Regions from separate parts of the Brevibacillus sp. SIMBA_040 genome, predicted to be linked through region 2. Evidence: riboswitches for the same ligand, from Rfam matches in the RefSeq annotation. Region 2 holds a riboswitch; the other holds the start of a gene.

Region 1 (4,425 bases), on a different contig from region 2:
TGGGAAAAGAGTCCTCCGCTGGTAAGCCTCCAGCCAGTGAGAGCACTTGATTGCCTTGGGTCAGCTTCAAGATTTCCCGGACCGCCGAAGAGGATAATGCTTCTACCGATTTTGAAAATTTGTACTCCATGTTCCGTTCCCCCTTGATTTTGCCTATATTTGTTTTATCACTGTCATTAAACAATGTCCAATCCTCGCTAGCTATGGGGAGATAGGTTTTGACTATGTCGAGCGATTGTTCGCTCGATTGGTGGTTTTATACCACGATTCCTGCTTCAAACAGGCGCAAAAAACCCCTTTCCGTAAAAAGGAAAGGGGTCTATGTATTCATCAAAGTATCTACGCGATACGGAAGACACGCGCTTTTTCTACCTGTGGCAAGAATGAGAGGTCCACATGCTTCAGCGCTTCTTCTACACCAATGTCCTCTGCCAAAAGCAATGCTTCCTCTTGGAACGTTGGTGTACAGCTGCCTTCATTCAATTCACAGAGGCGCTTTAGACGCTTCAGGCGATCTGTTGTTTTTTCAGCTCGCATACAATCGTTGGTCAGCTCACACACATTTACGTGACGCGCATCAGCAATCATGCTGATATCATTTACGTGAACAATGAGTCGCTGTCCTTCTTCCGTCACAAAACCGATCGAGCAAAAATGCGCACCTGACATTTCCATACGAGTGAGAACAGCATTGGCAAAGACCTCACCTGTGCGTAGCCGAACCTGGCCCGCTTCAATGGCTCCGCCTACCTTACGCTCGTTGGCGATCACCGTATACATATCCGTGTAACCGTTAATCTGATAGCGCATGTTACCCTCCTGCTTTGCATAAATGACAAGTAATTTGTTGAGACTAATTATCATTAACATCGTATAATGAAAATCATTATCTGTCAACGCTGAGAATGATTTTTATTGATAATTACCCCTACTTTTTTCGCTCACCACTATTCTTGCCCACTTTTCCGTTTTCATCGCAAAAAAAAGACCAGACCTGCTGCTTACCAGCATATGTGGTCTGATCCTTTGCAAACACCTATTTTTTGGGGGTAAACAAGCCCAATTTTTCAATACGCTTTACGGCCTCAGCCAGTCGCTGTTCATCCGATAGCAGCGCCGCACGAACGTAGCCTTCGCCCGTCGGCCCAAAGCCATCCCCCGGAGCTACAACGACATGCGCTTTTTCCAGTAACATATCGGAAAACTGGACGGAGGTAAAGCCGCTTGGGATTGGCAGCCATGCAAAAAACGAGCCTTGGGATGGCTGTGCTTGCCAGCCGATGCGATGCAGGTTGGAATAAAGCGCATTGCGCCTACCCTCGTATACAGCCACCAGGTCGCGGACACACTGCTGCGAACCAGTCATGGCTCGTGCAGCAGCCATTTGGACAGCTCCGAACAAACTCACAAAATAATGGTCTTGAATCAAATTGATCAAACGAACGAGCTCACGATTTCCAACCATCGCGCCTACGCGCCACCCAGCCATATTGTAAGTTTTGGACAGTGTATAAAACTCCACGCCCACTTCCTTTGCCCCTGGAACCTGCATGAAACTGACCGGTTTTTTACCGTCAAAGCTGATTGCTCCATAGGCAAAATCATGGCAAACAACAATTTCGTTTTTACGAGCAAAACGAACCGTATCTTCATAAAATTCGTACGGTGCATTCACCGCAGTCGGATTGTTCGGGTAGTTCAGAAACATCAGCTTGGCCCGCTCCAAATCCGCTTGGGATAGCTTGCTGTAATCTGGAAGAAATTGATTTTCCGCTGTGAGCGGCATCATGACCATCCGACCATCGACAACGGCTACACCTGACCAGTAATCAGGATAACCCGGGTCTGGCACCAGAGCTACGTCCCCTTTGTTCATCAGCACCTGGCAAATCTCTACAAGCCCGGTTTTGCTACCGAACAGAATCGCTACTTCTTCTTCCGGATCGAGATCGACGTCAAACTCTTGCTTGTACCAGTGTGCAACTGCCTGCTTCAGCTCCACTCGACCAGAAAATGGCGGATATTTGTGATGAAGCGGCTGAGCTGCCTGGGCCTGCAATTCCTCAATAATATGGGGCGGTGTCGGCAAGTCAGGATTGCCTTGTCCTAGGTTGATAACGTCATGACCAGCAGCAATGACCTTGTTTACCTTTGCTACCAAGGTAGCGAAAAACTGGGTCGGCAACCGATCAATCATGTCGGAGGGTTGGATGCGCATCGTTCTTCATTTCCTTTCTGTCGGGTACTGCATGATTCTACACTGCAAAAAAACCCCTCCTTCTTTACAGAAAAGGGGTAGATCAGCTTCGTCACGTCCTTATCTGTCAGGAAAGATCCTGCTGGAATTGGCACAGCATCTGTTTTCTTCAACCTGAATCGATATGAAAACAGATCCGCTGCCGGGCTTCATAGGGCCAGTCCCTCCGCCTCTCTTTATAAGTAAAGCACACGGAATATAATGTTTTAGCAATTTTATATTACTTGAGCGGGTGTTTTGTGTCAAGACACCTGGGGGCGCTGGGGAAAAGCACTTTATTGAGCTGTGGTGGTGGGGAGGAAAACGGAGAAAATGCTCCGGATTCTTGGGATACTTGCTGGGGGCGTTACTGCTCAGCTCCGTGAAAAAAGCGAAACCGCGTCCAAAGTCGTGGATTCGCTGAGGCATCTCAAAGGTGGACGCTTAAGGGCGTGTTTCGCTTTTTTCACTCCGCTTGGGATGTATCCCAAAGATCCTCGCATTTTCTCCGTTTTCCTCACGACAGCTGGCGTGTTTTCCCCTGTTTGGAAAAAACAAAAAAGACGCGCGTGGCGCCTTTTCATTATAAAAAAAGAAGAATTACATTTTTTCTGCGGTTTGTACTGGAATCTGGTGACTGCGTTTTTGGAAAGAGCTGTGGAAAGCAAAGAATACGACGGATAACAGTGCCAAACCAGCCATGATGTACAGCAGTCCCTGGGCCTGGAAGTTTTGAAAGATGAAGGCACCGAGGAGTGGGCCAAGCATACGTCCTGCGGAGCCTGTACCTGAGACAAGACCTTGGATGAAGCCTTCCTGCCCTTCTGGTGTGAACTTGGCAGCTACAGCTGGAACCGCTGGCCATACGAGCATTTCGCCCAGTGTCATAACGAACATCGCAGCAACAAATCCAGCGTATGACGTCGTTTGCGACAAGATGAGCATCGACAGAACAAATACATACGAGCCGAGCAGCATTTGAGCCTTGAGTGTTCGAGCATAACGACGAATGACCCACGCGATCAACGGCTGACCGAACAAAATCAAACCTCCGTTAATTGTCCACAAGAGGCTATATTGGCGTAGGGAAATACCTAGTGACTGCATATATGCGGACAGGACAGTCGTCCATTGGACATACACGATCCAGCTGATCAACAGTCCCCCACAGAGCATGACAAGCGCTCCCCAGGCAACCCTTTTCGCCGGCTGAGTGGGTGGAGTTTTCATTCCTGTCTTGTCAGCACCCTGTGTAAGCTGCTCTTCCTTGTTCTTCGCTTTCACAGCCATCGCTTTTACATGCTGCGGCAAAATAAAGGCAAACATGGCAAGTACGATAATTTGGGCGAAGGCATTTCCGAAGAAAGTCCAGGCAAACGACACGCTCGCCAGAATACCGCCCAAAGCAGCCCCGGCAGCTACCCCGGCATTGAGCGCCACATAAATCATGTTGATTCCTTTGCGGCCTCCCTCTGGCCACATGACAACAGCTAGTGCATTAATAACCGGAGACAATGTCCCGTAAAAAAGTCCATTTAATAAGAACAAAATCGTGTAGATCGTAAAATCATGGGTCAAGCCCAAGCAAACCGACATCAGAATGATTCCTGCGGAGGACAAAATGATCGTTCTCATTTTCCCCCAACGGTCAAACAGCATCCCGCCAACCAGGCTGCCAACCAGAAAAGCCCCTTGATTCAAAAGCAACAAAAAGCCGGCAACAGTAAGCGGCTTTCCTAAGAAATCGTGAATATAGATCGTTACAAGCGGCCATATACATGCCATTCCTGTAGAGAAAATGACGGCAGCAATCGCCAATAGCCGAATGCTGCTCGGATAGGATTCCCATTTCTCTTTCATGAGTTACTTCTCTCCTCGCATGAAGTCGCCGCTTTTTCCGCCTGTCTTTTTGAGGAGGCTTGTAGGTCCAATTACCATTCCTTTGTCCATTGCCTTACACATGTCATATACAGTTAGGGCTGCCACACTGACAGCAGTCAGCGCTTCCATCTCCACGCCTGTTTTCCCGGTGGTTTTTACAGATGCTTCGACTTCAAGCGTCGTTTCATCTGCAAACGAAAAACGGATATCAATACCAGTAAGTGGCAGTGGATGGCACATCGGGATGATTTCCCACGTCTTTTTCGCAGCCATCACACCGGCAACCTGTGCTACCGCCAGTACATCCC
Region 2 (4,425 bases):
ATTTTCACAGGGATAGAAAACCCGAAGCCCTGCAAAATCTTTTCCGATTCGGCGTACAAGCTCTGCCAGTTGAGGAATCCCTTTTTTTTCGAGGATACAAGCTGATCCAGCAAAATATTTTCAGCTACGCTTAAATAAGGGACGAGTGCGGTATCGACCTCCTGATAGACACACTGAATACCCAGCGCCTTGGCGTCTTGCGGAGATTGTATCGTCACCTCTTTGCCGTCGATGGAAATAGATCCTCCATCCGCCTGATAGGCGCCTGTAAGAATCTTCATCAATGTGCTTTTCCCTGCCCCATTCGCTCCTAGCAGCGCGTGAACCTCGCCAGCTTTCACTTCAAACTGCACCGACCGAAGCGCCGGAATGCTAGAAAACTGCTTTACAATGCCTTTCATTTGTAAGGTAGACATGCGCTGCACCTCCCCGATTCAAAAAAAGTTAGCTCTTCGTGAAAAAAAAACCTCTATAGCGGTCAACTCACCCGGGAGCGACCGCGTTTTAGAGGATCGTTTTATCGTGGTAATGCCAGATGCGAGCACGGCTGCTTTCGCTCGCTGACGCACGTAACAGTTTTTACTTGCCCCACTCGCTTACGTATTGGGACAGATCACCCATCGTTACTTTTTTATCCTTTGGCAAGTCAGATTGCTTCACCAGTACAGGATTCAGCTTCACACTTTCAGGTACTTGCTCGCCCTTGATCTTTTGGAAAACAGTTTGCGCATGGATGCGTCCGATATTCGATGGGTCAACTGCTGCGGTCGCTGCCCATGGAGAGTTTGCCTCCTGGATCAGTTGCAAATCCTCATCGCTCAAGTCGATGGCATATACCTTGATTTCGTTGCGACCTGCCTGCTGGATGGCACGAGTAGCACCTTTGGCAAATTCATCCCACGCTGCCCATACAGCTGTGATATCGCCCTTGTTCGGGTACTTTTTCAAGATCGCTTCCATCTGTGTTTGCGTGTCCAAGGCTGTATTGTTGGTTGCTGAACCAAAAGCAGCAATTTCCTTGATATCCGGGTACTTTTTGAGGAAAGCATCATACGTGACTTGGCGTTTTTCCATTGGGGCAAAACCGGCTACCCAGATTTTCACGATGTTTCCTTTGCCGTTGTTATCTGCTGCCAGCTGCTCCAGACTCAGCTCTGCCAGCTTGTTATCATCCTGCTCTACTACTGGCACACCTGGCAATTTAATATCGGTGTCGAAGAGGACAACCGGAATTTTCTTGTCGATTGCTTTTTGCGTACCTTGCTGCAATGCTTCTGCTGTACCGTGGTCGATCAAGATTCCATCAAAGTGCTGGTTTACCGCTGCATCCAGATTGGAAGCCATTTTCGACAGGTCTGTATCCGCGTTGAATACAGTCAATTGTCCGCCGTTTTTCTCTACCTCTGTTTTTACGCCATTGATGTACTGCGCAGAGAACGTACCTACGTTTTGGCGCATGATGAGTGCGATCTTTTTCGCATTGTCGCCACCCGCTCCGCCTGCGCCACCTGTTGCACCACCACTACCGCATGCTGTCAGCACTACCGACAGTGCCAATACTACTGAGCTTACCAATCCTAATTTCTTTTTCATCTCCATGATCCCCCTTTTTTCTGTCTCCCTTTTTCCGCCTAAAGCTATGTGCGAAAGCAACCAAAAAAGCCTCTTTCAACAGATGAAAGAGGCTTCAATCGACAAGATTCCCGCCTCTTATCTGTCAGGTAGCATCTACCTGTTGGAGTTAGCACCTTGGCTTGCAAGAGTTAAGTAACGTCTCACATGCTAGGTTGCCGGGCTTCATAGGGCCATTCCCTCAGCCTTCTCTGGATAAGAGTTGTTATTATATTCAAAACGTTTTGTATTAGTATATACAGACTATAATCCTTCCATTACCCATCTGTCAACTGGGTGTTTTGAACAAGATCGAGGCTTGGTGTAGCCAAGTTTTCTAAATAAGAAGCATGACCAAAGAAATAGAGGATTTGTGTTGTGTCTTGTCGAAATATTTTGAACAGATACATAACCTAAACAGTCTGGTATGGGGATGTCCAATGAGCCTACTAAAAGAAGTGATTCTACAGCTCTTCTTTGCTCTTACTCCGTTTGTTTTGTACAACATATATTACCGAGACAAGCTCCAAAATTACAGCAAAGCCTTTATTCTCATAACCAGCTCGATCAGCCTTTTTCTTGCCATGACGTTTGCGTCCAGCGTTGTTGACGGCATCATTTTTGATATACGTTATGTCATTATGTTTTTTGGACTTGTTTATGGAGGCATGCAGACGGCACTGATTCTGCTTATCGAGTTTATCATCTATCGGTGTTATTTGGGTGGGGAAGGAACAGGAGTCGCCCTTCTCATGCTCGTGTGCACCTTTCTGCTCTCTGTCGTGATCTATAAGCTATACCAAAAGACTCATAAGAAAACTTTTTTTACTTTCATGGCTGGAATCGTTTTTTCAGCTGTTGCGCTCGGCCTGACCTTTATCTTTTTTCCTGACTATGTGAAAAAACATCTGGCTTATCATGTATTTGTCATTCCTGTCCAAAACTCGGTAGGCATTTGGCTCCTGATGTCATTATTTGGCAAGTCAATTGCAGACAAGGAGCTATTCATTGCCCACGCCCAAAATGAAAAAATCCAGGCCATGAGCCATGTCGCTGCCTCACTCGCACATGAAGTTCGCAACCCGTTGACTGCGGTAAAGGGCTTTTTGCGTTTAATGCAGGAGAGTCCTAATGAACGTGCCAAAACCGAACAGTACATCAAGATCAGCCTCGATGAAATCAAGCGAACGGAATCCATATTAACGGAGTACCTTTCCATCTCCAAGCCTCTACAGGAGCGCTCTGAGCCGATCAATGTATCCGAACAGCTCCATGTCATTCAAGAGGTCATGCTTCCTTTTGCCAACATGCATAATGTGGAGCTGGATGTACAAATATACGATACGCCTGTAACAATCATCGCCAATCCTGACGAGATCAAGCAGGTGCTGGTCAACTTTGTCAAAAACTCGATCGAGGCTTGCGCGGATGTACAGAATGGACGTGTCATACTATCGATCCTGATTGAAAAAGGAAACGCTATTCTCATGATCACTGATAATGGAATTGGCATGGATGCGGGGCAAATCCAACGCCTTGGCTCTATTTATTTCTCGACCAAAACAAGCGGGACAGGTTTAGGTCTCACCTACTCCTATCATGTCATCCATTCAATGGGCGGCACCGTTCAGGTAACAAGTGAGCCGTTTATCGGGACCCAGTTTACGATTACGTTTCCTTGTCATGCAATCGAAAAAGTGGGAACAAACCTTACTGCCTGAGCACTTTTGTCATACATACTTGCTCTGCCATCCGGGTAAAGCCTGCATCTTGCAATGCCGTAGCCACTGCTCGGTTGCCTGCTGGCAAATTTACAGTCAAACGATGGCATTCCTGATCCAGCGGCGCAAAAGCATGGGCCAGTGCATAGCGGACGATTTCGGCATGATCCTGACGCTGTGGATCGGCCTCACAATGAAAAAGCAGGATCGTCGACAAAGCTTGGTTTTCTTCATAAAGCCGTCGATACAAAGCATATCCAATGACGCGCTCTTCTCGATCGATGACGAGGAGCGCTTCTTTGTTTTCAATCGTTTGCCATTGTATGTCCCATACCGGATTCGTCCAAAAAGACAATTGGTATACGTCATGAGGTATCCCGTACAAAATGCGGTAGCGGGACTGAAAATCGTCGCCACATAGCGTACCAAGTACTCCTTTCTTTTCAAGGAAAATCGACTGATCCACCAGCTCGAACCCCAATTTTTCATACAACGAAATCGCTTTTTCATTTTCCCGTATAGTGCCGCGAGCTCTACCCCCTGCTCCTCGTAAATGCGGAGCGTCTCCTCCATCAATGCCTGCCCAACACCTTGCTTGCGATAGACTGTAGCAACTCCTGTCCCTCCATTCCACCCCACCTTTTTGCCGTTACGCTGCCAAATCCCGTTTAATACGATCCCTACTGGCTCATCGTTCATAAAAGCAATGACAGAATGGAGGGGAGACAGCTCTTCTTTCCCCATTTTCAGAGAGAGCGTGTCTGCCGTTTTGGATTGATCAAAGTAGTATCCTTCAAACCGCGGTTGTACGCCTGTACCGCCTCATCTAGTGTGCACTGGTTAAATCTTTTGAACGTGAGCATAGAATCGCCTCCAAAAAGGAAATGTGATCATTGCAGTTATTTTACTAAAAATTTCTAATTAATAAAATATTTTTTATTAAAATGAGCTACTCAACCACGCTGAATCACTCTCCCCCTATTTTTCGATCCTATCGCAGCAAATGCTTATAAAAAAGTCATGCTTGACCGATATGAATAAAGTGAATGCTACCTCTTCCTATACGAGGACGTCACTATTACTCGACATCTTG

The links. A riboswitch is a leader RNA that binds a small molecule or an ion and turns the genes downstream of it on or off. The one in region 2 is predicted to bind S-adenosylmethionine.
Region 1: it holds a riboswitch for S-adenosylmethionine, as region 2 does, so the genes downstream of both, SB752_RS14165 (pyridoxal phosphate-dependent aminotransferase) here and SB752_RS16505 (sugar ABC transporter substrate-binding protein) in region 2, are expected to answer to the same signal.

Annotation. Positions count from the first base shown of each region.
Region 1 covers NZ_JAWRXI010000007.1:243,290-247,714, reverse strand. The annotation lists gene SB752_RS14175 (aminotransferase-like domain-containing protein) at 1-130, opposite strand, end outside; gene SB752_RS14170 (hypothetical protein) at 340-810, opposite strand; gene SB752_RS14165 (pyridoxal phosphate-dependent aminotransferase) at 1,037-2,218, opposite strand; SAM riboswitch class I at 2,315-2,442, opposite strand; gene SB752_RS14160 (MFS transporter) at 2,837-4,096, opposite strand; gene moaC (cyclic pyranopterin monophosphate synthase MoaC) at 4,100-4,425, opposite strand, start outside.
Region 2 covers NZ_JAWRXI010000009.1:104,616-109,040, forward strand. The annotation lists gene SB752_RS16500 (sugar ABC transporter ATP-binding protein) at 1-416, opposite strand, end outside; gene SB752_RS16505 (sugar ABC transporter substrate-binding protein) at 580-1,593, opposite strand; SAM riboswitch class I at 1,708-1,834, opposite strand; gene SB752_RS16510 (ATP-binding protein) at 2,052-3,332, shown strand; gene SB752_RS16515 (hypothetical protein) at 3,322-3,798, opposite strand; partial or broken gene SB752_RS16520 (GNAT family N-acetyltransferase) at 3,873-4,076, opposite strand.